DNA from 2 places in the Alteromonas sp. KC3 genome. Region 1 is predicted to be linked to the other one. Evidence: riboswitches for the same ligand, from Rfam matches in the RefSeq annotation. Region 1 holds a riboswitch; the other holds the start of a gene.
What was found. Region 1 has a riboswitch for thiamine pyrophosphate ahead of JN178_RS05500 (TonB-dependent receptor). Riboswitches for the same ligand answer to the same signal wherever they lie in the genome.

Region 1 (15,584 bases):
TCTTTTGCAACCAGACCGGTGGCAATGGTTGAGCCGATAGAAAAGAATACGCCGTGGGCGAGCCCTGTTAGTATCCTAGCCACAATAAGGCTTTCATAGCTTGGTGCTTGCCACGCCAACATGTTGCCTGCCACGAACAGCGCCATCAGGCTGAGTAAAACGTGTTTTCTGTTCCACTTTCCAGTAAGTGCAGTAAGCACTGGTGCACCAACGGCGACACCGACAGCGTACAAGCTTACAAGTAAACCCGCACTGGGTAATGTAACGCCAAGGTCTGTCGCTATAGTGGGTACTAACCCCACTATGACAAACTCAGTGGTACCAATAGCAAACGCACTTAACGTTAATGCAAATAATGCAATAGGCATTGTTTATCCTCACAAAAGTTAAAGTGAACGTACGCTGTAGTGAAAATAGAAGCATACGTTCCTAGGGTGTTTAACAAGTGCATACAATGTGAGGTTATTTTTATTTGCAAAAAACAGCACTAATGACAAAATACTTTTGTGATTTTTGAAAATATTAGAGAACGCTATGCCTGTAAAAGCAAAAACCGAAGACTTAGAAGCCTTTCTTACCGTTGTCGATACCGGGAGCTTTTCGAGCGCAGCAAACTTGTTGAATCAACAGGTTGCCAAAGTGAGCCGCGCAGTTACACGTTTAGAAAGTACTTTAGAAGCAACACTGTTAAATCGAACCACACGCAGGTTAGAACTGACAGAAGAAGGAGAAATGTTTTTACGCTATGCGCGAGACGGCCTCAACAAGTTGGAAAAAGGCGAAGAAGCGCTACGACTGCTTAAGCGTGCACCGTCAGGAAAACTACGTGTCGATGCCGCAAGCCCTTTTGTGCTTCACCAGCTAGCCCCACTGGTAAAGGCATTTAGCGAAACCTACCCCGATATCGCACTCGATATTACCAGCCACGACAGTATTATTGATTTATTGGAACACAAAACGGATATCGCTATACGTATAGGCGATTTGAGTGACTCAAACTTGCATGCTCGCAAACTGGGTAAAAGCAAGTTGCATATTGTGGCTAGCCCTGACTACTTAAAAGCGCGCCCGGCGGTTGGGGATGTCAGTAATTTAGCTCAACATAAGCTAATTGGTTTTAGCGACTCACCAAAGCTTAATCGCTGGCCGTTAAAACAAGATGTGGAGTTGCGCTATCACTTACATGCATCCAGTGGAGAAACTATTCGCCATTTGTGCCTTGCGGGACAGGGCATTGCCTTGTTGTCTCATTTTATGGTGTATCGCGATATTGAGAACGGATCACTAGTACCTATTTTTGAAAATGACCTAGTGTCGCCGAATCGACGGGAATCAGTACAGGCGGTGTACTACAGAAACAGCGCGGTATCTTCTCGTATATCGGCATTTCTCGACTTCATTCAGCCGAGACTTATACTTTAAGAACGTTTAGCCTCGGCCTTTACCTAAAATCCTCTTCAGGGTGGTGTGCGGCAAGCCATTAACAATGAGTGCCGCTATCATCAAAACAGCACCTGCGACAACCATAGGTAGTAGCGTCTCGCCCAAAATAACCACAGAGCTCACATAGCCTACAATAGGCGTTAACGTGCTAATAAGCACAATTTTGTCTGGCGCTAGTTTAGGGCCAGCAGCGACCATTAATCCGAAACCTAGACCAGTTGCGACTGGGCCAATGTATGTTAGTAGTAACCAATCTTGCCAACCATAGTTAAGAAAGTCAGGCGTAGGTTCGAAAATAAGTGCCAAACCAAGCATCGCCATGCCAGCGATAGAAAACTGCCAAAAAACCGCTTCAATTACGCTGCCCTGCCACTTGTGAAAAGACACTCTGCGAATAGCCACAGCCCATAACGCAGACGCCAACAACATGCCAAAAAGCGGCAGCCACGCGCCTGGCTCACCCGACGCAAACAAGATCATTGCGCATCCAATGGTTGATATACCAGTGAGGATAAGTCGCTTTGAGGGCGGCTTTTGTCGATACCACAATGTATCAATTAACAACATCCAAAGCGGTGTTGTATAGATAAGGATACTCGCGGTCCCAGCAGGAATAAATTGCAACGACACGGTAATCAGGCCCATAGACAAGATAAACTGGAAAAACGCGACGACGAACACCACGGAGCGGTCTTTTCTATTTAGGCGAGGTAGACGTTTCTTGGTTATAAGTACAAATAACGCAAGCACAGGTAAGCTCAACAAAAAGCGTAAACACACCATCCAAACCGGGCCTACAATTTCCAAGCCCACTTTCATACCGGGCCAATTGAGTCCTAGGCACAATACCGCAACTAAAAGCATTTTAATGCCTTTCGATTGCTCTTTTTCTATCAATGATGTTGTAGACATTTATTCGTCGCCCTGAGACACGCCTCTGCGTTGGAGAAAAACGTAAGCCTTGTTGACACACTGCAAGCATGGCAAGACTTTAAGAGGGCGCAAATATAAGTGAAATGAGGCAGGATTGAAACCGCAAGAGACGTAATTTGTTGCGATTTATTGACCAATTGGTCAAGTTTGATTAAGCAAAATGGAAAGAAAAGATTACACTACTGACGACAACACCAAATCTTACTGAATTTACACTAACACAACTACGCCATAGCAAGATTTGGCCATTTCATGATCGCAGCATTTTCTTTCCCATTTTCAGTAGGATAGTAGTTTTTACGCAATTCTATGTGTTCAAAACCGTGTGTTTCATATAAATGAATTGCAGCAAGGTTACTCTCTCTTACCTCTAACCACACCTCACGCATACTGCGCGCTTTCACCTTATCAAGCACGCGCTGAAGCAATGCCTTTCCCACGCCCCTTCCTCGGCAATGCTGTACGACGGCAATATCCATTAATGTGGCTTCATCAAGTACCTCAAGCACAATGGCATACCCAACAAGCTCGTTTTCATCAAGGGCAAATAAACCATAATAAGGTGGGGTAAAACAGTCAGCGAATGTGCTGAGTTTCCACGGCGAAAACTGAGCTTGTACGTGAATGGCATGACCACGTTCAATCAATGCAGCTGGTGTGTCTGCAGTAACAAGTTGAATATTCAAGGCTGCTAACTCTGTGTTTTTGCGACGGTAGTTAGCGCTAGCCACAGGGCGCGCTTTTGTGAAGGGGTTAACGACAGTGGTTCAGCAGGCAAAATAATTGCTTGCTCATCGACCGCTAGGGTTTTGCTTATCATCACTTTGCTTGCTAACTCAGACGGTAAACCCAGTTGCACGCAGGCTAACCGTAGATCATCGAGCCACTTAGCGCATTTCTTGGTCTGCTCAGCACTTAACGGCAGCCCTTCAGGCGAATCAGGTAACGAGAAAGGCGCAGCTTGCGGTGTGCTCGTAGCAGGCTGATTTGCTTGTTGAATAGCGTGAGCTGGTTTTGTAATGCTTTTATCATCTGCTTTGCTCGATTCAGATCCCATTTGCGCGCGTAACTGAGCCAGCCTTGACTGTTTTTGCTCTTGTGTTATCGGTTTGCTTTGTGCAGGCATTGCAGAGTGATGAGCATTGGTAGAGCTATCAGTTGCACGGGCCCCTGTTTCTTCAAGCTTTGCTTCATATACAGCTTTCGGCACCCAAACTGGAATGCCCATCTCTTGTAAAATAGCTTGTTGATAAGGAGACAGTGACATAGATTTCACGCTAGTAAGTTAAGACCTGTAAGTTTACGTGATGTTTTGCTGACATTAAATAGCTTTAGCCCGAATGATAAGTCTACCGTTTTTTAACTGTCGACGCTGCAGACATCCGACGATGTAATGCCAGAACTGTTGTTTGATTAAAGTGACAGTGAAGATACTAAATATGCTTTTGGTAGATGTTTGCCTAGAAACGACAATAGGGAAAAGTGGCAGGGGTGGAGGGACTCGAACCCCCAACCATCGGTTTTGGAGACCGCTGTTCTACCAATTCGAACTACACCCCTAGCGCGCTGTGCATTATACGGATGACATCTAAAAGGTAAAGCCTTTTTGTCGCCCTAACGCATCACATGCTCAATTAACATGCAATGCGATGTTTTTTCAGACTAATTCACGCCAATTGGAAAATAAATGGTGTAAACATGCCATTAGATTTCGGCTAGCAGCTCATTCGGTGTTGATTCAGAAAGCGCCTCGAACCAAAGTGCATTGGTTGTGCTAACAATGTCTTTGTGAAGACTAAATTTTTCCTTTGCTTCACCGTGTGAAATAGAAAGGATATCCGCATAGCAACTGACAAGCTTATTACTCGTTGCATCGTCGAGCTCGTTAATCAAACAACAGCTAGCCAAATCAAAATAACGGTTACCCATCGCTGAATATTCCCAATCGATAACCACCGGCGTATTGCCTTCTCGACACAATACGTGACTGTATAACAAATCGTTGTGACACAACACCAGGTCTTCATCGACCTGCTCACTACGCAAAACTGCGCTTCTAAGTGCCGTTGCTCGGTCATACAACGCATCGCCCTCAGACAAACTTGCAACGTGCAAGTAGTGCTGCCATCTGGCGGCAAGGTTTAACGGACGTGCGGTAACAGGTAGCTGATGAATACGCGCCAACACATTTGCCAGAGTTTCAGGGTTGCGCTGAGCCAATCGCGTATTTGGATGCCAATACTCTACCCAAATACGCTCATCGTCGCTCAACCAAATGGGCTTTGGCGCAATATCTACTTGGCACAGCTGTTGTTGTAACACAAACTGATGCGTGCGGTTAACGCCACTAAAATTGTCATCACCTAACCACTTTACTGCGTAGTCAATGTGTTGCGTTTTGTCTTGCAGACGATAAACATGATTTACCGCACCAGATGGATGACGCGAGAGAACCACGTCGCTGCTTAAGTTAAATGCGTTGTGAAGCTGCGCCAGAATAGTCGATGTGTCCACGTTGCTCCTTATACTCTACTCGCCATTGGACATAGCCGAAAACGGAAAACCCAACATAGCCCAAAAACAAGCAAGCAGAAAGTGCATAACCTACCTGTAAATACAAATAAGCAGACGCAATGTTAATAAAGAACCAGTATACCCAATTTTGCAGTATTTTGTGTGCCACCATAAACGTGGTAATCACACTCAGTAAATTAATACTTGCATCTAAAAGAAGATGTTCACTGTTAAACTGAGACGTGGCGACTTCAGACATTACCCAAGCAGCACAGAGCATAGTAGGGACGATGATAGCGTGCACCCACCACGGCCAAAAGCGAATGGGTTTTGCCTCGCCATTTTGACCACCTTTTGACCATTGATAATAACCATACCCCGCCATCACCATATAGAAAAAGTTTAACGCGGCCTGAAACGGTAAAGTAACTTGCCAAAATAACCACGTGTAAATCGCTGTGCTAATAAATGCACACAGCCAGCACCAACTACTTTGCTTGGCTGCCAAAAACACATAGGCCATGGCCAATACCACCGCGCACCATTCCAAAGGTGACGTGGTGGTAATTTGCTCAACAAATATTGAAAGAAAGTCACCCATTATGATGACTTTCTTGCCTGCATGGCGTCGAAGTTAAGGAATTTGGCAACAAATATAGCCTGACCAACTTCTTCATGCGTTCGCTGCATTTCAGTACCTAGTATACCCATTACATCAGCATACTCTCCGGTAACTTGTGTACTCGTTGAACTCGTTGACACAGATAGCTCAGCGTAACTGTTCAATCTATCGATGAACGATTGAATTGGCGGAATGTATTCATTTACCAAAGGGTATAACGACAACTCGACCATAACTTGCATACCAAAACCCTCTTATTAAAAAGCGTATTTCGCTGTTACGCCAAACTGTCGTCCATTGCCAATTTGGTAGTACGGCTCGTTAAACGCATATTCGTCGCGTGGATCGTTGCTAAACCCACCAAAGCCTCTGGTGTAATATTCACGGTCAAATGCATTTTGCACCCACAAAGACGTTTGCCAATTCCCTGATAGCATCACAATTTCTGAATTAAACAGCGCTGTACTCGGTGCCGTTACATCATGTCCGTCAGAGAATCGGTACTCACTCTTAAAGTCCATATCAACACGCCACAATAAAGTATCGGTAAAGGCATACTCACTGAATACATTAGCAGTCCACTTAGGCGCTTGCGCTTGTCGCTGCTCTTGTATTTCTGTGCCATCTGCTAGGGTGTAACCTTCAAATGTAGCACTTAAATACCCCACGCTGGCACTGACCTGCCACGCATCATTGGCTAACCAATTAAGCTCTAGTTCTGCGCCTTTATTTGTACCTAAGTCTGCGTTATCAATAATATCAACAAATCCAGCAGTACCATCATCACGAGTAATAACATCAAAGTCGCTAACTTGTGTGTCGGTTCTATCCATGAAGAATACTGCGGCGCGTGCAGTAAGGTTTGATGTTAAGAGTGGCCCCTTCACACCTAACTCGTAGTTCCAGTTGTACTCTTCATCGAAGAAACGCTGGTCGTCGTTCACACGATTATCAGGGTTAAATCCAGCCCCTTTGAAGCCACGCGACACACTAGCATAGTAAAAATGGTCACCCATTGTGTATTGGAGAGCCACCTTACCGCCTAACATTGTGGTATCGAAATCACGTGTTAGCCCGTTATTGTCGGCAAATTCAAAATCGTAGTTTTCTGCGCGAATTCCCGCAACCAAGGTAAGATTATCTTGTAGCTGAGTTGCGGTTTGAAGATACAAAGCCGTTGTTGTTGGCGTGTACTCACTTGCATAGTCGTTACTAAGGTACGTGTACTGACGCAATAACTGCTCTTGTGAATTTTTGTAGAACGCGCCTACTGTCCAGTCAGTTTTCCCATCAAATAGTGCCGCTTCAGGTGAGGATACAAATCGTATTTCTCCTGTTTGGGTGTCTACATCGCGATAGTAGGCGTCAAATGATGTATAGCCCCACGGGTGAAAACCTGTGAACGTCCAATCTTCGTCATAGCCATAGGCAATATTATGGGAAGCATGCGTAGCAATCAGAATAAGATCGCCTTTGGCAGTGCGTGTTGTACTGCGGGCGCTTATCGCATGTGTCTGATGTTCGTCAAAACCTGGCTCATCAGAACGGGTTTTGTTGTCATTATCTAAAGAAAATGCATCGTACCCATTGTCGATGTCGTACCAACGATAAGTTACCGCCAATGTGGTGGTATCGTCTAATTCACCTTCCAATGCAAAGCGCAGAGCAGTTTCATCAATATTATTGGTGTCATCGCGATTTAAAAAGGTATTTTCAACAAATCCGTCACTGCGATTGTGTACTAGCGCAACGCGATAACCCCAGTCTTGATTAATATCGTTACCCGTTGCACCTTCAATACGGTAACTACCTTTGTTTCCAGCGCGCGCCTCAACATAGCTTGGCGCGTTACTGCGTACTTCATTACTAGTTAGTTTTACAGCCCCTGCTAGCGCACCAGTACCGTATAAAGTAGCTTGCGGGCCGCGATAGACTTCTAACTGTTTGGTGTCAAAAATAATGCCTGCTGCCGCCAGACCAGAAAAATCAAATTCATCGACAATAAAACTAACCGACGGATTGATGGGCTCAGCAAACTGACTGCGCTCACCAATTCCACGAATTTGAACGAAGCGACCGCGAGACGCACCTGCGGCAAAGTTAACATTGGGAACTGTATTTAGTACGCTATCGATGTGGGAAGGCTGTCTACTGCGTAAACGCGCTTCGCCTAAAATAGTTGCGCTTGCGCTCAATTGGTCAAGTGTAGTCTGACGAAAGTCACCCGTTACCACAACACGTTCGATATCTTGTGCTTGCTCGCTAACTTCATTGGTATTTTGAGCATAAGCAGCCACTGAACTGGCGAGTAAAGAAAGAGTGAAAAATGATTTGTACATGGGATCTCTTGTTCTTGTTTTAAGAAAAAAGATCCGGCTTTAACGGCAGGTGATAAGGCTATATTGTGAACCATCCCTACGCCGGTATTATCCGGATCAGGTTTAAGGGTTCCCACACATTGTGGATCTCAGACCGAAACACGGACACCCCTTGGCATATGTAAGTACATACTTAAGCGTATGGCTTACCAACTAGGCGGAGTCTACCAGTTGGGTAAACGCCGTCAAGCGAAGATAACGTTAAGTACTATTTAATAAATATCTAAGTTATTCAAACTTAACTTTCTTCAATATTCAGGTTGAGTTTTCTAACCTCGTCATCGGTTTGTGCTTTAAGTCCTTCCAGCGTTTTGCCGTGCGCGGTGGGCTGACGGGTTTCTGGGTCTACTTTTACAAACACAATATCATCAGCAAAACAGATTGTTTTCTTCGTTGCCTTATTGCGCACCAAACAGCTTACGGTAATAGACGTGCGACCAACCGCTTTTGTCTCAAGCCCAAACTCAACAATATCCCCCTGCAATGCTGGAGACTCAAAACTTATTTCACCTATATGCTTGGTCACCAAACAGTTGGTTTCAAGCTGGCAAATTGCCCAAATTGCGGCTTCTTCGTCAATCCATTCCAACGCGCGGCCACCAAATAAGGAGTTGGCATAATTGAGATCATTTGGCATAACTAAACGCCGAGAAAGAAAGCGCATTCGAATTCCTCTTAATAAATCGCTACTATAGTCACTTAATTATACCGAAAAAACACTTTCATGGCGTTACAACAATTAGCCGATTGGTTATTTACTCCTTTTCTCGAATACGCTCACGGCACTACGCCTCGTTATCACAGACGTATACTCGTGATAAGCGGTACAGAGCCATTTTGCGATTCGTCTTGCAAAGCATTAATTGCATTAGCCCCACAACCAATAACCATCGCGCAATTTGGCGATAGCAAGACCCGAAAGCATGTACTTGGCACTGAGTGTGATATTGCATTTTTTGATTGCCAAAAATCGTTTTCCGCTGGAGATATGATGGCAATAGCGGGCACCATTAAACACGGTGGTTGCCTTGTTCTGATTTGCCCCGACCTAAAGCAATGGCCTAGCAAAGTTAAAACGTCCTCTTTATCCCACGGCTATACGCTAACCTACAGTAGCTATATAGCGCGCATAGTGGAAAAACTTAAGAGTAATGCTGAGGTAGCAATTTACAGCGATTCACAGTTACATCTTCCGACACTGCGCCAGCCTCTCATACCCGCGCTAGATAACTGTAACTATGATAAGCAGATTTTTGCATCTGACGAGCAAGCGCGTGGATTTAATGAATTGACCACATTTGACCAATCAAAACCTTGTCGTGCTCTTGTTACAGCACCACGCGGTAGGGGAAAATCATCGCTACTTGGGATTGTTGCCAGTGAATTGGTGCGCCAAGGAAAGCGTATTTTACTTACCAGTAGCTTATCCGATAACGTCGCCCAAATATTTAAATTCGCGACTAAGCAACTTGGCGTGGCGTATATTGGCAATCATCACATTCACTATAACCAAGGTGAACTTAAATGGGTCGCTCCTGATAACGAACAACTGACGGCTCAATTGTCACAGCATACTGACTTCATCATTGTTGATGAAGCCGCTTCTTTTCCCCTCCCCTTACTCAAAACTATAATCGGCTCTCATCAAAATTGGATTTTGAGCACTACATTGCAAGGCTATGAAGGCAGTGGTAACGGGTTTGTACAAAAACTATTGCCTACACTTCTTTCCTCTAAAGCAGAAGACTCTGAAGGAAAAGGCCCAGATACGGAAGGCAACGCCCCCTTGCCTAAGCATATTAAACTGACAACACCACTGCGATGGTACGATGAAGATCCAATTGAACAATTTATATTAGACACATGTTTGTTTGAAAAATCAGGGAGCAATCACGTTCAACAAGAATACAGTGAACGAATCAGCGTTAATATCAGCGATACCACCTTTACATTGAGCGACGTTAAGTCACTAAACGACGATATGCTCTGCCAAGTAATGCAATTGCTTACATTAGCCCACTATCAAACCACACCAGATGACTTGATGCGTCTTGTCGATAGCCCTGATATTCATCTTGCCACGTTAACTCACTCAAATAGCGTTATTGCTGCGGCTATTATTAACGTAGAAGGTGGAAAACCATTTGCTTCACTTGCTCAGCAAATTGCTACTGGTGAGCGCAGACCTAAAGGGCACTTGAGCGCCCAGAGACTGGCCTTGTTGGCCGCAGATGCTTCCTTAGCTACATTAAAATACTGGCGTATAAACCGCATCGCCGTGTCCCCCGCCTTGCAAAGCAAGGGGTATGGTTCTTTTTTACTAAGCGAAATAAAAAGCTGCGCAAATCAACACGCTATTGATGCACTGACAACATCGTACGGAACCACCACTGCCCTAGACAGTTTTTGGACTAATAATGGCTTTAGCATTGTCGATAAAGGGAGAAAACCGAACAAAGCAAGCGGAGAAACGAGTGCGTTAGCCTTTTGTGCCATGACTGAAGCGGCCAACCAATCACTAAAGCTCTTGATGAGTTTATTTAAATGGCAAAAAGATAGAATTGATATAGCAACAGTACCCGAGGAGATTCAGGCTATATTAATGAAAAAACTACAGCATTTTGTTGCTGGGAGCCGCCCTCTTGATGATGTATGGCGAATACTCACACTTCTCTTTGCTGCACTCAAAGACAACGGAAACGCATTCTTTGGTCATGCCATTAACCAGAAGAAAAAAGGGTCTTTACGCTATTTAAATAACAATGATGTGCTCACTGCAATGAGTAGTCATGAAATCAACATAGCGCAACTTAAGAGACAACTTAACGCCAATGGCATCAAAGACATTACACGTATACTGCGCGAAGAAATAAGGCTGTTATTTATGTAGCCTAGACGACTGAATGGTAATGGCTTGCACTGCGTTGTACCAACACGCTTTACGGTGGATAAAATGCTACTCTCACCGAATTTTTCACTAAATTGAAAGCAATAAAAAAGCCTCCATAAGGAGGCTTTTCTTTCGCTAATGCGCGGAATTAAATGCTAATACCACGGTTCTTCGCTTTTTCCTTGATGTAAGGTTCCCACGCAGCAGCATTGCGGCGTAGTGAGCGGTCTTTCTTAGCTTCCTGTACATGTCTATAAGCAGACTTGAAGTTACCCGCATAGAAATTCGCTTCCATAAGTGTGAAGTGAATCTTCTCTGGGTCTTCAGCGCCGCGCTCAAGAGCATTTTCAAGTGCTTTGATTGCGCCTTTGTAGTCTTCAGCCACTAACAATAGTGTACCTTGCTTGCGGTAATGCTCTGGGTCAGAACTTTTCGCTGCTGCACGTGCGTACATGTTCGCAGCTGTTTTGTAGTTCTTCGCCTGGTGATATGCGTTTGCAATATTCGCTAGCATATCTGCATCATCTTTAAGCAAACCTTCTTTCATATGCTTTTCAAGCAGTTTAGCTGCTTTATAAGGCATACCGTTAGTTTGATAAAGCTGTGCAAGCGTTTTAATTTCACTGTCTTTTTTCAAGTAATCTTGCATATAAGCAAGTTCAAACGTTGAAAGACCTTTCTTGTAATCTTCTACAAGTAGGTAGAAGAAACCAAGTTGAGTCCACCAGTTAGGTGTTTCAGGAAATTTACGTACAAGTTCTTCTGCTACTGCAACCGTCTCAGGGAACATCTTACGCTCGTAGTACGAAGTAAGCTTTAGTACATAAGGGTTTTTGTTTGGCTCTTCGTACAAAGCAATTGCTTTATCCGCTGGCTCTACAATCTTCGCTAATTGCTTAGATTCATAGTAAGCCTGTGCCAAACGCGTATATACATCAGCGTCTTCTTTACAAGTGAATGTCATCCACTCGTTATACCACTTAATCGCGTCAGTGTACTTATTCTCTTGCATGCTTAAGTCACCAAGTAACTTAAGTGTTTGAGAATGTTCTAAGTCGTTAAGAACTTTAGGCTGAACTGAGTCTTCAAGGTAGCCATACGCTTTTAAGCCTTGGCCTTCTTGAGAAGCCAAAAGGTTACCAATAAAGCGTTTAACGTAAGCTTTATCGAAATCGTCCGACGGATCGATTTCATATAATACGTTTAGTGCTTCGGTAACTTGGTCTTCGTTGTAGAACTCAAATGCTTTTTGAACCTTTTTACCGGTACGCTCGCCTACAAGCGTTGTTTTACCCTTTTGATATCCAGGACAAACAACAGGCGAAGACTGCGCCAGTGCAACGGGTGCTGAAAGCACCGCGCCTGCACCAAGCACTAAAGCAACGGCTGTCATTTTGAATGAACGTTTCATCATGATCTATTGCTCCAGTTTAAAGTCTAGCTGTACGAACATGCCAGGTTGTTTAACCGGCTTGCCATCTACGATCTTAGGCTTATATTTCCATTTACGCAAAGCACGACGTGCTTCACGGTCGAAAATACGCTTAGGTTCAGCATCAATAACTTCGATATCGTCTACACCACCAACTTCGTTGATAGTGAATGACAGTCTTACCCAACCTTCACGGCCGTCACGGGCTGCATCAGGCGGATATTTCGGGTCGATACGAACGATAGGTGTAGCATCACCATCGCGCTGCATTGCACCAACACCACCAATGTTTACACCAACACCACCTGTATCTACAGCAGGAATAGCTAGGCTAAAACCATCTGCATCAGGTTCTGCTGCTTCCGGCTCAACTTGCTCCATTTTTGGAGGCTGAGGCGGTGGCGGCGGAGGCGGAGGCGGAACACGAGTACGCGTTTGCGTCTGGTCGTCTGGTTCCTGCATTACAATATCGATCACCGGTGCAGGCGGAACTTCGTCTGCTGGTCTAGATGAGTTCTCAATCAACTTTGCCATTAGAACGAACAGGGCGAATGCAACACCAGCACCTAAAAATATAGATACAATTATACGTAACATCTTATCCCCTTGCCGCTACCGAGACTCGGTTAACGCCAGCGGCTTTAACCTGATCCATAATCTCAACTACTAAACCATGCTTCGCTTTTACATCAGCTTGAATGATTACGTAGTCAGTAGGCTGCTCGGTAAGCAGTCTTTCAATATTCGCTCTTACGCTGTCCGGCGCTACTTCACGTTTATCTAACCAAACATTTCCATCTTCCGTTACGGCGATAAAGATGTTTGCATTTTTGTGAAGAATCGCCTGGCTCGCATCTGGCTTGTTAACTTCAATCCCTGCTTCTTTAACGAAAACAGTGGTAACGATAAAGAAGATAAGCATGATAAACACGATGTCCAACATGGGCGTCATGTCGATCTGTGCATCTTCTTCCTCGGTTCTGACTTTTCGAGCCATAATCTCTCTCTCTAATGATGTGGCAGGCTATCAACTAGCCCTTCTCTTGCCAGCTTCACTTTCGCTTCAAGACGTGAACTGATGAACAGTCCAGATAGCGCAGCAACCATTCCCGCCATCGTCGGGATTGTTGCCATAGAGATACCAGCGGCCATAAGACGAGCGTTGCTGGTGCCCTGTGTTGCCATAGTCTCGAAAACACCGATCATACCGGTTACTGTTCCCAGTAGCCCGATTAGTGGACACATTGCAATAATGGTTCTAATAATCAGCATTCTAGCGTTTAGGTCGTCTGACGCTTGAGAAATCCACGCGTCACGGATTCTATGCGCATACCATGAAGTGGTATCAGCTCGGGCATCCCAATTGGCGATGATGTTTTTCTTCACCTTTGGAAAGACCGAGGTTAAATACCAGTAACGCTCAATCATTAATACCCACATGAGAAAGAGCGCGGCAGCAACGAAGTAAAGTACGTCACCGCCGGTAGCGATAAAGTCCCTGACCGATTCAAATAATCCAATCAGGTAATTCATATTACGCCTTCTCCGACTCTGTGTGAGCAGCTACGATACCCGCAGTTTGCTCATCAAGAATGTGGATGATTGACTTGCTACGAGACGCTACGATGCTGTGAGTAAGGATTAGAGGCAGAGCCGCGATAATACCTTGAGCAGTAGTTACAAGCGCCATTGAGATACTTCCTGCCATCATACGTGGGTCACCAGTACCGAATAGTGTGATAGTTTGGAATGTCTCGATCATACCAAGTACTGTACCAAGTAGACCTAGTAGAGGAGCAATCGCTGCGAAGATCTTGATTACGTTGATACCGCTTTCGATACGTGGAAGTTCACGAAGGATAGCTTCATCAAGCTTAAGCTCAAGGTTTTCAGCGTCAGCATTTTTGTTCTCTTGGTAAACCTTAAGAATGCGACCTAGTGGGTTGCCTTCAGAAGGGTTACTTACGTTCTTAAGCTGTGAACGCATTTTGCCGCCAACGATAGTTAGCGTAATCATTTTGTAAAGACCGATTAGTAGACCAACCGCTAGCATTAGCGTGATTGTGTAACCTACTGGGCCACCTGCGTGATAACGCTCAGACATTGTCGCTTTCTGCTTCAATAGACCAAGGATTGCACCTTGAGAAGGGTCAGCGAAGAAAGGAGTGAAACCTGAAGTCGCTTCCATTAGGTCTTGAGTAGACGCAACGAAGTGACCATCTGGTTGACGACCTAAAGGCTGAACAATTTCACCTTCAGCGTCGTACGCTAGGTAACCTGCTTCACCGACAAGGTTAAATGTACCAACACGTAGTACTTCTTGTTGTGATGAACCACCGTCAAGATTTACAACTTCTGTAGTGAACTTAACTACTTCACCACCTTCAGTCATTTCTTTTTGAAGTGCGAACCATAGGTCTTCTAGTTCTTTAATGTTTGGAAGACCTTTAGAGTCTTCAGACATTGCAGCTAGGAATTCACCACGGCCAGGGAATTGTGCACTTACGATTGAAGTAGAGATACGACCAAACGCTTCAGAAGACGCTTGACGTACAACACCGAACATTTCACCAAGCGTACCTGTCGCTTGATCTAGCTCAGCTGCTTTTTCGTTCAATGTAACTTCGTTGTCAGAGAATTGCTTCTGTAGACGATCGCCACGCGCTTGTTCAGCTTTAAGGTCAGCTTGCGCTTTGCGAAGAAGTGCTTGTTTGTCAGCGCGTGCTGATTGGAATTCAGCTTCGCGTTGCTTGTCTAGACGTGCTTCAGAAACACGGTTTTGCTGTACTTGATCAAGAAGATCTTTAAGGCTCTTTGCTTCCTGAGCTTGTACTCCGGTTGCTGTAACCGCAACTGCTACCGCGGCTAAAAGAGTTTTGAATACTGGTTTCATTAACTATTACTCCGCTGCGCTAACTGGAATTTTAATTAGGTCCGCTGGGATTGAACCGTTAGCCATTTTAACTGCTTCGATTACTGAAGACAGGTACTCATCGCCTAGTTTTTCCCAAGAGCGAGTTTCATTATTCCAAACCCATGCGTGAGTTTGATCTAGTGAAAGTGCAGTAAGAGCTGTACGACCTAGGTTGAAGAAGTCAACAGTTACTTCTGTACCTGCGTCGTTGATTGTACCTTGGTAAGAGTTAATCTTCGTACCGTACTCAACTTCAACTAGGTATGCTTCTAGCACCTGACGGAACTGTTCAGAAACAGTAACGTTTGAGTTAGCCATGATGTCACGAAGACGCTCTACACGCGCAAGACGCTCTTCCAAGTGAATTGGACGGTCAAGCTTGATGAACTGCTCTAGGCTATCGATCATACGGAACATAAGAGGAACGATGCCCTGCTTAGTTTCTTCGATGCTGTCGA
Region 2 (15,584 bases), 1.1 Mb from region 1:
TAGGGCTTTGGTGTGTTTGGCTGGCCTATTTTTTCTTATTTACACCAGGAAAAGGCGTGTTGCACGACGCAAGCCATGTCATCGGTTTTGTTGTTCTTGGTTATGTGATTTATCGATGCTTGCACGGCTATTTTGACGATCTCGTAGATGAACGACGTAGTGCACGACTTATCATAGTGACTGGATGCGGCATTTACATGGCTGTGTTGACCTTTTTTGAATTAGCTTTTCGCTTCGTAAAAGACCTTTCTCTGTTTAGCTTATTAAACGCACTCACCATTGCCTTGCTCTCCTTCATATTTAGCGCCAAGTACATCAAACCCAGCGCAGGCGATAGGTCAGTAAGTGAAAAAACCACGTCACCAGCTATTAAAGAAACCTCTTCGAGTAAACCACCGCGCTCAGTGAATGCAGAAAAACTGTATGAATTGATGGAGTCAGGTATTTATCGACAGCCTGACTTTTCAGTTGGAGCATTGTCTGAGGCTGTAGGTATACCCCAACATCAGCTGCGTAAACTCATAAACCAAGAACTTGGTTTTACCAATTTCTCACACTACCTCAATAGTTATCGCATTCCTGAGGTGTGTCGTCAGTTAGAAAATACACAGAAACAACATATCCCTATACTCACGTTGGCCCTAGAAGCGGGATTTAATTCAATAGCACCGTTTAATCGCGCGTTTAAACATCATATGGGCATGACGCCGAAGCAATACCGCGAACGTTTTCAATAATGATCATGTTTTTTTAAAAAACGATTAGAAAAAGTTTTGTATTTTCAATTAACTAGAGCTTGCTAATTCTTGTGGAGTACTCGTTAATGAAATACAAAAAAACGGTAGCGGTTACCGTTCTTATTGGTATGTTCTTTTATTTTACTTACCCAATTTATCAGTTTTATACCCATAAACATAAAGCCCCAATGTTAACGCCATGGGGATATGAATCTTTGCCTCAAAGCGCGCCGCAAAACAGCAAGGTCTATCAACCACATTTCACAAACACTGCCGAAAAAGCACTGCGACGTATTGGTCAACATAGAGCAGCAATTAATGCCCCAGGTATTTCTATTGCGGTGGCGATAGATCAAGAGCTAGTTTGGGCTGGGGCGTCAGGATGGGCTGATTTAGCAAGTAATAGCCCCATGACACCTGACACTATTGTTCGCATTGGAAGTACGTCCAAAGCACTAACGGCTGCTGGCTTAGCACGTATGGTGCAAGCGCAAGCCATCTCACTTGATAAGCCTTTAAGTACCATATTCACTGAATTACCAAACCAAGCATGGGCCGATATCACACCTCGTCAACTCGCGTCTCACAGTGCAGGCATGCCTCACTACAAGGAAAATACCGATTATTATGGGCTGCTAAAGTCGATCACCTTGAACAGTCACTATGAGGATGTTGATGATGCCGTTATGTTATTTGATGGCAGCGAAACCTTGTCTGCGCCAGGCGAGAAGTTTTATTACTCAAGCCTTGGCACTGTGCTGTTAAGTGCCGCTATGCAAAGCAGTGTCGCGACAACGTACCAACAATGGATGCAAGAACAGGTTTTAACTCCCCTTGCCATGCACAGTACCTTATCAGAACAGAGCCTTTCTTCGTCACAGCATACTCAAGAAGACCAACAGTTAGCCACTTTCTATTGGCAAGAAAAAGGCGAGCAACGCCGTGTACGCGTATGGAGAGACGTAGACTTAAGCCATAGACTTGCCGGAGGTGGATGGCTTTCAACATCAAAAGATCTGGTAAAGTTGGGCCAAGGCTTCATTGACAACAACTTTATTGCCACTTCCATAAAAGATGAGTTTTGGACACCCCAAAGACTAAATAGCGGCAAAGCCAACCACCAAAATTACGGCATTGGCTGGCGCATACACACGTTGTCTTTAAGCGATGAAGAGGAGGTCACTTATGCTCACCACGGGGGTGTTTCTAGAGGTGCACAGAGCTTTCTTGTTGTAGTGCCTAAATACAAGCTGTCTCTTGCGTTGAATATCAATAGTAATACCGAAGAGTTTCATGATTTCGGCAGTATTGTTGGTGAGATAATCCGGCTTTTTATTGCCGAAAGGAAAACACAGATAAAAGAGAATGAAGAAGAAGTTTAGGTATCGCACGCCAATTGTGACTGATACTAAGTTAGCGCTATAACAGCGTTATCATGACGCCGTTATAGCTAACATTTCTTTTTTGCCACTAGCTGGCGTCTAGTGCATTGGCTTCTTCTTTCGTGATTTGCATTTCTTTCCACCAGCTATCGGTGGCATCTACTTCACCTAATGCATTAATAGGTGGAAGCGGTAACCCTTTGCGCTGGCAAAGCTTAAATAAACGCGGATAACCATTTTCAAAAGCAAGTGCCTGGCACTCTTCTTCTGGCAAATGTTGCGTGTTGTACATACCCGCAATCGTGCGTTGACGTTGTGCTTCGTACAACACAAGCGCAGCAGCTACCGACACATTCAGCGATTGCACCATGCCCATCATGGGAATAACAATGTCCTGATCAGCCATTGCAATAGCTTCATCAGTGGCACCGTACTTTTCTTGGCCAAACAAAATGGCAGTAGGTTTAGTGTAATCAATATCGCGAAAATCCACTGCGCTGTCAGACAAGTGCGTTACAAGCACTTGCATACCCTGCCCTTTCAATGCAGACATGGCATCGCTGATATTATCGTGGTTGGTTTGACGCACCCATTGCTGACTGCCCATCGCCGTGCCACGACGAAACTGATATTTCTGTTCCCACACGGTGTGAACGCGATGAATACCCACCGCGTCGCAGGTGCGCACAACGGCCGATACATTATGTGGCTTGTGCACATTTTCAAGACAAACCGTTAAATCGGTTTGTCTTCTTTCCAGCACATCTCTAATTCGCTGGTAACGCTCAGGTGACATGACTTACTCCGGCAATTCCATCACGCCATCGATTTCAATTTGCGCGCCTTTTGGCAGTGCAGAAACCTGAACAGCAGCACGTGCAGGATAAGGCTTGTTGAAGTAGCGGCTCATTATTTCATTTACCGTGGTAAAGTGACCTAAATCGGTTAAAAAGATGTTCACTTTCACCAAGTCATTTGTTGTTCCGCCCGCAGCAGCACATACCGCTTTGATGTTTTCAAAAACCTGAACAGCTTGCGCTTCGAATTCGTCTGAAACCATTTCCATGGTTTCAGGCACCAAAGGAATTTGGCCAGAAAGATATACTGTAGTGCCCGCTTTAGCCGCTTGGCTGTATGTACCAATAGCAGCAGGTGCCTTATCGGTCTGAATAATAGACTTAGACATAATAGTTCCTAAAAATGGTTAAACTTAGTGTCGAGACTGACTATGACGAGACACTTTTTGAACCTCTGGCATGGTGCGAATTTTTTTCATTACACGGGCCAAGTGCACACGGTTATGCGTGGTCAGCTCTAGGTCAATAAAGTAGATATTACTCTCTTTTTCTTCAGTTTGCAGACCAATGATATTGGAATCGCACCCTGAAATAGTGTTCGTTAATGTTGCCAGTGTTCCTTGGTGATTAATCAATTCAATGCGAAGCGACGCTTTGAACTCGCCTTGTGGCTCATCATCCCACTGCATAGGCAGCACGCGTTGGGGTTCTTCTCTGGCAAGCTTGCGAATATTGTTACAGCCGGTTTGATGAATAGTCATACCGCGCCCTGGGCTAAGTACCGCCACAATTTCGTCGTCAGGTATTGGGTGACAACAACGTGAGTAGTGCACCAACAAGCCCTCTGTGCCACGAATAGCCACATTGCCTTTTTTGTCTGACAAGTCTGTTGTGCTTTCACCTAGTAGGCGGCGTGCTACGATAGCGCTTAGCTCATTACCAAGCCCAATATCTACTAATAAATCATCAAAGCTATCGTGTTTAGTTTCTGCTACAACGCGGTCGATATCGTCTTGTGGTATATCGTCTAGCTTCACGGCACCCAGTGCATGACGCAATAGGCGATTACCCATGTTCACCGCTTCTTGAGAATGCTGTTTGCGCAGATACTGGCGAATACGTGTTCGCGCCCGTGCGCTCACCACAAAGTTAAGCCAGTTAGCATTTGGCTTAGCTTTCGGTGACGTAATAATTTCTACCGTTTGACCATTTTCTAGTGGCTTACTCAAGCTAAAGTTTCTGCGCTCTACGCGCACGCCCACACAGGTATTGCCCACATCAGAGTGAACAGCATAAGCAAAATCAACGGCCGTGGCGCCCATTGGCAGTTCAATAATACGGCCATCTGGCGTAAACACATAAATTTCGTCAGGGAACAGGTCGGTTTTAACCGATTCGATAAATTCAAACGATGAACTGGCCGACTGCTGCAGTTCCAATAAGCTTTGCATCCACTTACGCGCGCGTAATTGTGCGGTAGTGCCGTTATCACCAGGTTCTTTATACAACCAGTGTGCCGCAACGCCTTTGTCCGCCATTTGATCCATTTCCTGCGTACGAATTTGAATTTCAACAGGGATACCGTGTGGACCAATCAATGAAGTGTGAAGCGACTGATAGCCGTTGGTACGTGGAATGGCAATATAGTCTTTAAAACGGTTTTCGATAGGCTTGTACAGGCCGTGCATCGCGCCCAATGCGCGGTAGCAGTTATCAACTGATGACACCACAATGCGAAACGCGTATATATCCATTACCTCATTGAACATCAGTTCTTTGTTTTTCATTTTACGGTAAATGGAATACAGGTGCTTTTCGCGGCCAAGCACGTTTGATTCAATTTCGTAGGCTTCAAGGCGTGTATTCAGTTCTTGCCTAATGTTTTCGATAATCTCTTTTCGATTACCGCGAGCCTGGCGCACCGCTGATTTTAGTGCACGGTGACGCATGGGGTACATGGCTTGAAAACCTAGGTCTTCCAGCTCGTTTTTAATATCGTGAATACCCAAACGGTGTGCAATGGGCGCGTATATTTCCAGCGTTTCAAGGGCAATACGACGGCGTTTATCGGGGCGAAGCGAACCCAACGTGCGCATATTGTGCGTACGGTCGGCCAGCTTGATCAAGATAACGCGAATATCTTGCACCATGGCCATCATCATTTTACGGAAGTTTTCAGCCTGCGCCTCTTGCTTAGTGCTAAACGCTAACTTATCGAGCTTACTTACCCCTTCCACAAGCTCGGCAACAGTATCGCCAAACGCCTCAGCTAAGTCGTCTTTGTCGTAGTGGGTATCTTCAATAACATCGTGAAGTAACGCAGCCATGATAGTTTCATGGTCTAAATGCATATCGGCGAGAATACCCGCCACCGCAACAGGGTGTGTAATATAGGGGTCACCACTTGAACGCATTTGGCCGTCGTGGGCTTCTTGCGCCAAAACAAAAGCATCTTGTACCAGCTGAACCCGTTCGGCTGGTAAATACTCAACAACTTTCTGCTTTAAACCTTCAAACAAATACACAGTGCAGCGTGACCCTTATATAACGTTACAACCCTAAGAATACGTTTTATTGTGCTATAAGCCAATACGCCAAAAGTAAAGCGCCAGTGCTTTTTTCAAAGCACTGGCGCTAAATTACTCGTAAACAGCCCTAAAGGGCATGTTTTACTGATCAGATAGAATATTTGCTACTGACGCAAATTCAGCATGTTCTTGCTGTTCTTGTGCTTGAAGCTCTGCTTGCTCAAGCGTAGCAGCAGTCACTAAGCCTTCTTCGATTTCGCGAAGTGCAGTTACAGTTGGCTTATCGTTTTGAACGTCAACCATAGGATCTTTGCCTTCAGTGGCAATTTGACGTGCACGGCGTGCAGCAACAAGCACTAGGTCAAAGCGGTTACCAATTTTATCTACGGCATCTTCTACAGTTACGCGAGCCATGTATTTCTCCGAAAATTAGGTTGAGCAAGTTATTCAAAAAACGGCCGCGTAGTATACATGGTTGTACCTCGCGATCCTAGCGTTTTGTGTGAAATTAACACAGCGCGATCGCACTGATCGCACGCTATTGGTTTAAAACACGTATTTGCTATTGCAAGCTTACGCGCTACCGAGCAATTCGTCCAATAAAGGCTGATGACGCATTTGTTGTTTAACGGTTCTTAGTCGCTGAGCTGTTACGATGGCTTCAAGATCGCTAAGCGCAGTGGCAAAGTCATCATTGACAATCACATGGTCAAACTCGTTAAAGTGTGACATTTCCGCTACCGCTTGTGACATTCTGCCCGCAATCACCTCATCGCTATCTTGGCCGCGATTATTTAAACGCTGCTCTAGAACATCTAGCGAGGGGGGCAAAATAAAAATACCACATGTATCTGGCATCAGTTCTTTCACTTGGCGCGCGCCTTGCCAATCAATGTCTAAAAATACATCAATACCACGGTGTAGCGTTTGTTCAATTGTAACGCGCGACGTACCGTAGTAATTGCCAAATACTTCAGCATACTCGAAGAAAACTCCCTGCTCGATAAGGGCTTCAAACTGTTCACGACTTACAAAGTGATAGTGTACGCCGTCTTCCTCGCCCGGACGAGGTTGACGCGTAGTATGAGACACAGACACCTGCATTGGCGAGGTAGTACTGCCCTCGTACTTTTCCATTAACGCTTTAATAAGACTAGATTTGCCAGCACCGGAAGGTGCAGCAAGAATGAACAAATTACCGAGTAGTGAAGCCATAGGGTATTAAAATTCTGTCAAAGTATGGTGATTTCAAACCGCAATGATAGCATAGGTAAGCGCACTGCAGTAATAACGATTGTATTAAGCGACATAAGCGCTCAAACGCGACACTAGATTGCGTAATAGTGTTTAGCTACAAATACACATTCACTGTAATGTGACAATAAAGATAATAATAAACCTTACAGCGCTTTTGCGCTTATGCGCTCTAGCCAACAAGCAACAAGACCAAACAGGATATACTAGAATGACCCAGCAACTTCTGCCGTGCGTAGAAATAAACCCCGCGGCTACGCCTGATGCCTGCGTTATCTGGCTACATGGGCTTGGTGACTCTGGTCACGGATTTGCCCCTATCGTCCCTGAACTTCGCTTACCTGATAGTATGGCGGTTAAATTTATTTTCCCCCATGCCCCGGAGCGACCTATCACCATCAATAATGGTATGCGCATGCGAGCGTGGTATGACATTAAGTCACTCGACTTTAACAGTCGTGCCGATTTAACGGGCGTGAAAGAATCAGCAGACCAAGTAGAGCAATTAATTCAAGCGCAAATTGATAGTGGCATTCCAGCAAACCGAATTGTACTCGCTGGCTTCTCTCAAGGCGGCGTGATTGCGTTGCATCTTGCCCCGCGCTTTTCACAACAGTTCGCTGGCGTACTGGCACTGTCAACATACATGTGTGAACCGTCATTGCTTGCGAGCGAAGCAACTGACACTAACCGTGCCACGCCTATAATGATGGCACACGGCGATCAAGATGAAGTGGTACCAGTATTTATGGGTAACGCTGCATTTAAAACGCTGTCAGATAATGGATTTAATGCTACATGGCAAACCTACACCATGCAGCATAACGTGTGTATGCAAGAGTTAAACGACATTAGCGCCTGGTTACAGAAAGTACTCGCAAGTTAGTGTCTGTTATTCCACAACTTTGTTTCTGCCGCTATTTTTAGCGGCATAAAGGTTGTCATCTGCCTGCTTTAATGTCGCATGAATGTTGTTATCTGTTAGGGCAGTGGCAACACCAAAACTAGCTGTAATGGCGTGGTGAATATCCCCTTTTTCAAAGGGGTTCTCTTCAATAGTTTCTCGCATCTTTTCGGCTAACTTTACTGCCTGGCTTAAACTGGCTTTAGGAAATAGCACTAAAAACTCTTCGCCACCCGTTCGGGCTACCACATCCGTATTGCGTACAGCTTGTTTCATTAGGGCGCAGAAATGAATGAGCACTTCATCGCCGATATCATGGCCGTATTTATCGTTTATGCGCTTAAAGTGATCAATATCTACCGCAACCGTACTGAGTGGAAAATAGCTGCCAGGGTCTTGCATGGCCCGTTCGAAAAACACCGCTTCGAGAAAGCGTCTATTGGGAAGCTTTGTAAGAGGATCAGTATTCGCCTGACGCATGCGCTCAAGGTTTTCTTTGAGCATTTCACGACGACTCTGATGCCAGAAGTATTCACCGATAAAAGCCACACATACAAAACAAAAGGTCGCTATAAGAAAACGCGATACATGCTCTGGTGCATACTCTGCTGCGATTTTATCTTGGTTGTACAGCATTAAAATAGCCAGCCCGAGCGTAATGGCCACGTACAAGATGGCGGGTTTATACCTCACAACAATAATTTGAATAAACAAAAGTGGGAAAATAAAGTACAACCCCGTGTTGTTTAATCCGCCGGTATATACCAATGCGTTTATGGTAAAGCAAACGATAATGCCTGCTACATAGTAGAAAAGATCGTGTCGGGGAAAAACATGAGACAGTACTACGTTGGCATAAATAACAGCAGCAGAACCTGCGAGCGAGCCCACGAGCAACATATCGCCGCCATTGATGTTAATCCACGCCATAATTGCCATTATGGTGCCGCCAACATACGATATGAAATACAGCGTTAAACGTCTGCGTTTCGCTTCCGCCTCATTTTGCTGTGTACCCCGTAACAACTGCCTTACCGATGAGTGTTCCATTACAACACCTGCTCCCCAATATCACGCCTGCTTAACACATTGTCTTTGTTCAGAATAAACCGAGCCTTAGTCATTCACTAATTTGCCACCACAGCATAGACTGATTTGCGACGTATCTCCAAACAGAAAACTATGGGTATTTTCAAACATTAAGCCTTAGAATGGGTATACTAGTGCGAAGTTAGTGCATAACGTTTTTGCAACCCAAAGCAACACGCTCTAGCATACACACAACTGTTAAATTTAATTTGTTTGGAATCACCATGAGTCACCTTAACACTACCCGTACCATTCGCATTGCAACAAGAAAAAGTGCACTGGCACTTTGGCAAGCTGAATATGTGAAAGCGAAGCTTATAGAGCATTACCCTTCGCTAACGGTAGAGTTGGTGCCAATGAGTACTCAGGGCGATAAAATTTTAGATACACCATTGGCCAAAATTGGCGGCAAAGGGCTATTTATTAAAGAGCTTGAAATTGCCATGCTTGAAGGGCGAGCGGATATTGCTGTGCACTCTATGAAAGATGTTCCAGTGGCATTTCCTGATGGGTTTGGGTTGCATGCCATTTGTGAGCGCGAAAACCCATTTGACGCTTTTGTCTCGAATAATTTCGATAGCATAGATGCACTTCCTCAAGGGGCCGTTGTGGGCACATCAAGCTTGCGCCGTCAGTGTCAAATTAGTAAATACCGCCCTGATTTAGTGATTAAAGACTTGCGCGGCAACGTGAATACACGACTCGCCAAGTTGGATGCGGGTGAATACGATGCCATTATTCTCGCTTCTGCGGGCCTAATTCGTCTTGAAATGGAAACGCGTATTCGCATGCCACTGCCTGCCGATATTTCGTTGCCAGCGGTAGGACAAGGCGCAGTGGGCATTGAGTGCCGCAACGACGATGATGAGCTTATCGCACTACTTCAAGCCTTAAACCACGACGACACCCATACACGTGTAACCGCTGAGCGCGCCATGAATGAACGTCTGGAAGGGGGATGTCAGGTTCCTATTGGTAGTTTTGCAACGCTAGATGGCGACGCGCTTACCTTAACAGGGATGGTGGGCAAACCCGATGGTTCAACGCTTTTATTTGCCTCTGCTACGGCATCAAGAGAACGCGCTAATGACATTGGTATTGAAGTCGCAGAGGCATTACTTGCCCAAGGTGCTGGTGAGATTTTAAAAGCGTTGTATAACTAGCGAACCTTTGATGCTACTTTTCACTCGCCCGTTGCCAAAATTAAAAACAAGTGCCCGTGCTTTTGAAGACGCGGGTATTGATGCGGTAGGCGTCGCCACATCAGATATCGTTTACATTCCTTCAGAAAGCCGTGCAGCGCGCGATTTCATTTCAACTACAGCGTTAGATGCCATAGTGGTAACCAGCGTGTATGCCGTAGAGGCTACCGTAGAAGGCATAAAGCAAAAAAGTAGCACTGATACTCATTTGACAACCTTGATTGCGGTGGGCGACGCAACCGCCAAGAAATTACACAAGGCTTTTAGTCACACGCCAAATGTGAAAATACTCACGCCTTGCGACCATACATCAGAAGGTATATTGGCAATGCAGCAACTCAATGAGCCAAATTGCCAACATGTAGGTATTATTAAAGGTGAAGGTGGGCGAGATGCCATTGCGCAAGGACTGGTGCAACGCGGCATCGAAGTGAGCAGCTTTTGTGTTTACAAGCGCGAGCAACTTACCCGTCCAGTTTACACAAAACGGTGGAAAATTAGCGACGTTAGCGGCATTATCGCTACAAGCGAAGCAATGGCGAACCAATTAATTACGCACTATGGCAATACACTTTTGACCCTGCCATGGTTAACCGTAAGTGAGCGCATTGCCAATTCATTGAAGAACATTGGGGTGGAACGCGTGTTTGTTTGTTCACGCGCTACCGATCAGGCCTTAACGGCTTGGGTAAAGGATAACTGGGAGTATTAAATGGCCAATAATAATGAGAGTCGTCCTCAAGGCGATGAGTTGGTAACGGTTAGCGCCGAAAAAGAGGTTATCGACTCAAAAACGGATACGCCTTCTTCGCCCAAGCAAGCCAAATCATCAGGTAACGGGCTACTTTGGTTTGTCGTTGTCATTCTGTTTTTGATATTACTTTCAATGGCCGGTGCAGGTTATTGGTACTACATGCAGCAACAAACTGCACAACAGCAAACGCTAAACGCCCAGCAAAAGAATGCCAGCGACCTTAACGCAATGGTACAAGAGCGCAACCAGTTGAATGCGAAACTGGATGAAATTACCAAGAGCAATAATGCGCTCAACAATGCACTCAATGCATTACAATCGGAAAATGAAACCCTTGCTCTGCAAGCAGAATCAGCCCTAGAGCAAATTAAGAATATGGAAGGTCGACGACCTGCAGATTGGCTTATTGCCGAAGCAGATTACCTCGTTCGTATGGCTGGTCGTAAGCTATGGTTGGAAAATGACGTCCGCACTGCCATTTTGTTGTTAGTAAATGCTGACAAACGCTTAAAATCTTTGGCCGACCCATCTGTGTTACCCGTTCGCGCTGCCCTTGCTGAAGATATTCAAACGCTTCAACAGCTAAATCCAGTGTCACCTAGCTCGGTAGCGCTCGCGCTAACAGGCATGGTTGCACAAATTGATAAACTACCATTAGATACTTTCGAAAAACCGCAAGATGTGGATGCCCAAGACAATACCTTGTCTGAATCTACCGATGATTGGAAAGCCAATTTAGCTAAAGTATGGGATAAGTTGGTAGGCGACCTATTTACCATTAAAACGATTGAGGGCCCGGTTGAGCCAGTATTGTCGCTGGAAGCACAGTTTTTACTCAAAGAGCAACTGCGCTTACAGTTAATGCATGCACAGTCGGCTGCGTTGAAGGGTGACGCAGGCCTTTACAATCAATCGCTACAATACGCTCAAACCCTGCTTATCGAAAAATTCGATATAGAGACTAGCCAAGTCACTGGTTTTGTTAACGCAATTCAGAATTTGCTTAATACCGACGTGTCTCGCCCTATTCCTTCAGAGTTAAAAGCACAAAAGCCGCTTGAAGGGTTACTTGATAACCGTGTAAAGCAAGTGTTTGGACAAGGAGCTAGCGCACTATGAGATGGTTAATGATTGCGTTAGCGGTCCTTGCCGCATTTATTATTACGCTGATTGTCGGGCCAATGATATTGGGCGATAAAGGCTATGTGCTTATTTCCCTTGGCAACAAGGGAATTGAGATGACGGTGATAAGCTTTAGCCTGTTTCTTATTATTGGTGTAGTAGGTGCTTATGCCTTGTTGCGTCTAGTCATGTGGGCATTAAGCTTATTTACAGGTTCACATAAATGGTTTGGTGCACTGGGAGAGCGCAAGCGAAAGCGTGCGTTTTACGATGGCTTGCATGCCATGGCAGCCGGTGACTTTGAAACTGCTAAAAAAGCATTGAGTAAAACCACCAACGGTGACTTTGAAGGCGTAAATTATTTAGCCTCTGCTCAAATTGCTTTCGCCAACAACGACTTCGACAAAGCGCGTTATTTCCTAGAACAAGCTAGCGAGTTTGCGAATGCAGCCCTTGCCGCTACCGTGATGCACGCACGTATCGACATGGTTGATGGCAAACACGAAGCTGCGCTTGCGAAATTAGATGAGCTTGATGACAAGTCTCGTGAGAACAGACAAGTTGTGCAATTAAAGGCGCAGATACTTGCAGCACTAGGACAGTGGCAAACATTACAAAATAACTTAGGTAGCTGGCGAAAAGCGCTATCAAAAGAAGATTACACTGCGTGGAGTCAGCGCATCGCAAAAGGGAAGTTTGCAGAGATTGCCAGCAAACAAGGTGCCGTTGAGCTTAAGACCTATTGGGACAATTTACCCCGTAAGCTTCGTCACGACGACGCTTATCGTGCGGCGTACATTCAGCAACTGCTCGACCAAGGTATGCACGCTGACGCTCAGCAGTTACTGGTTGATTGGCAAAAACGCGGCCTAAATAGTGCGTTGTTCCCACTTTTCACGCAACTGAACATTCCGGACTCGTCACCGTCACTACGCCTACTGGAAAGCTGGATAAAGCAAGACGAAGATAACGTGGCGTTATATTCAACACTTGGCCAAGTAGCATTTAACTCGGGTGACGACGTACTTGCAGAAAAAGCGTTGTTAAAAGCGACCAAAATGAAAGCACGAAAAGAAGATTTATTGCTGTTGTCAGCCATAAGCGAACGTAATCAAGACACAGCAACTGCCCTTCAGCTTTACAAAGAAGGGCAGCAAACAGCCGGTTAATACACCCCCCACATATCCAAGGGTTGTAAAAACTTACTTATTGGATATATAGTAAAAAACAAGTTACTTGTCGGAGTGCTTCACTGGATATCCAGTAAGCTGAGACCGCGAAAGCGGGATCCGTTGAACCTGATCAGGCTAATACCTGCGAAGGGAACAAGAAAATATAATGCTGAAGTAGAAATGTTGTTGTGCTGTTGTGGTTTTGTAATAGCACGCGTTGTCACTGTGGATTGGATGTCTTAGCATCTTGATGCCTTGGTGTTGCATAGCGCAAAAAGCCACGTACTGCGACAACCTTCTTGCTTCAATCCTGCGTTATATTCTCCTTCACTCCTGACAAGCATTTTTAAACCTAAACCTTTAAGGCCAAAATGCTATGTCGACACGACGCGAACAGCGCCAACAAGCGCAGCAATTTATCAATGAACTAGCGGGCGAAGCGTACCCTAACTCCACACGCCACTACGAAACCGGCAGCCGCGATGATATTAAAGTGGCTATGCGCCTTATCCACCAGCACGACAGTTTGGTAGGTGGCACAGAAGAAAACCCACTCTTTGAACCTAACCCAGCCATTCCTGTTTATGACACATCCGGGCCGTATGGCGACCCAGCGCAAACCATTGATGTTCACAAGGGCTTGTCACCACTTCGCCAAGCATGGATTGCAGAGCGAGACGACACATTTGCACTGGATGGCGTGTCATCATCATTCGCTAAAGAACGAGAAAATGACATCTTCACCGAAGATTTCCGCTTTATTCGTGAGCGTAAACCACTGAAAGCCAAGCAAGGCAAGAATGTTACGCAGTTGCATTATGCTCGCCAAGGTATTGTGACCCCCGAAATGGAATACATTGCCATTCGAGAGAATATGAGCCGACAGGCCATTAAAGAAGCAGAGCTAACGCAACAGCACAAAGGCGAACACTTTGGCGCCAACTTACCAGAGACTATTACCCCTGAATTTGTGCGAGATGAAGTCGCCGCGGGCCGTGCCATTATTCCATGCAACATTAATCACCCTGAACTTGAGCCAATGATCATCGGGCGCAATTTTTTGGTGAAAATTAACGCCAACATTGGCAACTCCGCGGTGACCTCATCGATTGAAGAAGAAGTGGAAAAGCTGGTGTGGTCAACCCGCTGGGGTGCAGACACCATTATGGATTTGTCTACCGGCCGTAACATTCACGAAACCCGTGAATGGCTATTGCGTAACAGCCCCGTGCCACTTGGCACAGTCCCTATCTATCAAGCGCTAGAGAAAGTGAATGGCGTAGCAGAAGACTTAACTTGGGAAATGTTTAAAGACACACTTATTGAACAGTCAGAGCAGGGCGTAGACTACTTTACTATTCACGCGGGCGTTCTGCTTGAGTATGTGCACCTTACCGCCAAACGCGTAACGGGCATTGTGTCGCGTGGCGGTTCTATTATGGCTAAGTGGTGCTTGAGCCATCACAAACAAAGCTTTTTGTATGAACATTTTCGCGAAATTTGTGAGATTTGTGCGCAGTACGACGTGTCGCTATCTCTTGGCGATGGCCTTCGCCCTGGCAGCGTGGCGGATGCAAACGATGATGCACAGTTTTCAGAACTGCGCACGTTAGGCGAGCTAACCAAAATTGCATGGGAATACGATGTTCAAGTAATGATTGAAGGCCCAGGGCATGTGCCAATGCACATGATTAAAGCGAACATGGAAGAGCAGTTAACGCACTGCCACGAGGCACCGTTTTATACCCTTGGCCCACTTACCACAGACATCGCGCCGGGTTACGATCATTTCACGTCAGGCATTGGTGCTGCCATGATTGGATGGTATGGCTGCGCCATGCTGTGCTACGTCACGCCAAAAGAGCACTTGGGGTTGCCAAACAAAGAAGACGTCAAGCAAGGCTTAATTACCTACAAAATTGCGGCTCACGCAGCAGACTTAGCAAAAGGCCATCCTGGCGCGCAAATACGGGACAACGCCATGTCAAAAGCGCGCTTCGAGTTTCGCTGGGAAGACCAATTTAACTTGTCTCTGGACCCCCACACTGCCCGCGCTTATCACGATGAAACGCTTCCTCAGGCATCTGGCAAAGTTGCGCATTTTTGCTCAATGTGCGGCCCCAAGTTTTGCAGCATGAAAATTTCGCAAGAAGTGCGTGATGTAGCAAAACAAGCTGAGGAGAAACAGCAAGGTATGCAGGATATGGCTAAGGCGTTTAATCAATCGGGCGCAGCGCTTTACCATGCGGCAGATACTAAGGTGAACTTGCCATGACACAGTCGGTAATGAAAAAGCGGGTTGTGTGGTGTGTTGGTGGGATTGATTCTAGTGGCGGTGCGGGCATCTCTCGCGACGCTATTACACTGGCAGACCTTGATGTACACGCCTGCTTACTGACAACTCAGCTTACCGTACAGTCAAATACAGTGATGCTAAGTCGCGATCTAACAAAAGTATCTGCTTTGAATGCACAGTGGCAAGTGTTGGCACAGGATGCCTTGCCCAGTGCAATAAAAATTGGGGCTATTGCCAATGACGAGCAAGCACAACTATTGTGTACTCGTATACAAGCCCTTGGCGCAGCACGCCCTTTTGTCGTTTGGGATCCGGTATTTAGCAGTTCGTCGGGCGGTCAATTAAGT

Region 2: another riboswitch for thiamine pyrophosphate. It lies ahead of thiC (phosphomethylpyrimidine synthase ThiC); the one in region 1 lies ahead of JN178_RS05500 (TonB-dependent receptor).

The regions. Positions count from the first base shown of each region.
Region 1 is NZ_AP024235.1:1,229,854-1,245,437, reverse strand. It holds gene JN178_RS05545 (MFS transporter) at 1-368, opposite strand, end outside; gene JN178_RS05540 (LysR family transcriptional regulator) at 535-1,422, shown strand; gene JN178_RS05535 (DMT family transporter) at 1,429-2,355, opposite strand; gene rimI (ribosomal protein S18-alanine N-acetyltransferase) at 2,601-3,062, opposite strand; gene JN178_RS05525 (alanine acetyltransferase) at 3,068-3,643, opposite strand; tRNA gene JN178_RS05520 (tRNA-Trp) at 3,860-3,936, opposite strand; gene JN178_RS05515 (choline/ethanolamine kinase family protein) at 4,081-4,890, opposite strand; gene pnuC (nicotinamide riboside transporter PnuC) at 4,847-5,491, opposite strand; gene JN178_RS05505 (YkoF family thiamine/hydroxymethylpyrimidine-binding protein) at 5,491-5,754, opposite strand; gene JN178_RS05500 (TonB-dependent receptor) at 5,770-7,851, opposite strand; TPP riboswitch at 7,908-8,013, opposite strand; gene JN178_RS05495 (acyl-CoA thioesterase) at 8,129-8,554, opposite strand; gene JN178_RS05490 (GNAT family N-acetyltransferase) at 8,615-10,780, shown strand; gene JN178_RS05485 (tetratricopeptide repeat protein) at 10,929-12,194, opposite strand; gene JN178_RS05480 (energy transducer TonB) at 12,198-12,809, opposite strand; gene JN178_RS05475 (ExbD/TolR family protein) at 12,811-13,209, opposite strand; gene JN178_RS05470 (MotA/TolQ/ExbB proton channel family protein) at 13,221-13,745, opposite strand; gene JN178_RS05465 (MotA/TolQ/ExbB proton channel family protein) at 13,747-15,105, opposite strand; gene JN178_RS05460 (DUF3450 domain-containing protein) at 15,112-15,584, opposite strand, start outside.
Region 2 is NZ_AP024235.1:132,473-148,056, reverse strand. It holds gene JN178_RS00675 (AraC family transcriptional regulator) at 1-737, shown strand, start outside; gene JN178_RS00670 (serine hydrolase domain-containing protein) at 824-2,119, shown strand; gene trmH (tRNA (guanosine(18)-2'-O)-methyltransferase TrmH) at 2,208-2,915, opposite strand; gene JN178_RS00660 (RidA family protein) at 2,919-3,305, opposite strand; gene spoT (bifunctional GTP diphosphokinase/guanosine-3',5'-bis pyrophosphate 3'-pyrophosphohydrolase) at 3,330-5,441, opposite strand; gene rpoZ (DNA-directed RNA polymerase subunit omega) at 5,586-5,858, opposite strand; gene gmk (guanylate kinase) at 6,018-6,659, opposite strand; gene JN178_RS00640 (alpha/beta hydrolase) at 6,910-7,584, shown strand; gene JN178_RS00635 (GGDEF domain-containing protein) at 7,591-8,652, opposite strand; gene hemC (hydroxymethylbilane synthase) at 8,916-9,854, shown strand; gene JN178_RS00625 (uroporphyrinogen-III synthase) at 9,865-10,605, shown strand; gene JN178_RS00620 (uroporphyrinogen-III C-methyltransferase) at 10,606-11,766, shown strand; gene JN178_RS00615 (heme biosynthesis HemY N-terminal domain-containing protein) at 11,763-12,938, shown strand; TPP riboswitch at 13,000-13,111, shown strand; gene thiC (phosphomethylpyrimidine synthase ThiC) at 13,318-15,216, shown strand; gene thiE (thiamine phosphate synthase) at 15,213-15,584, shown strand, end outside.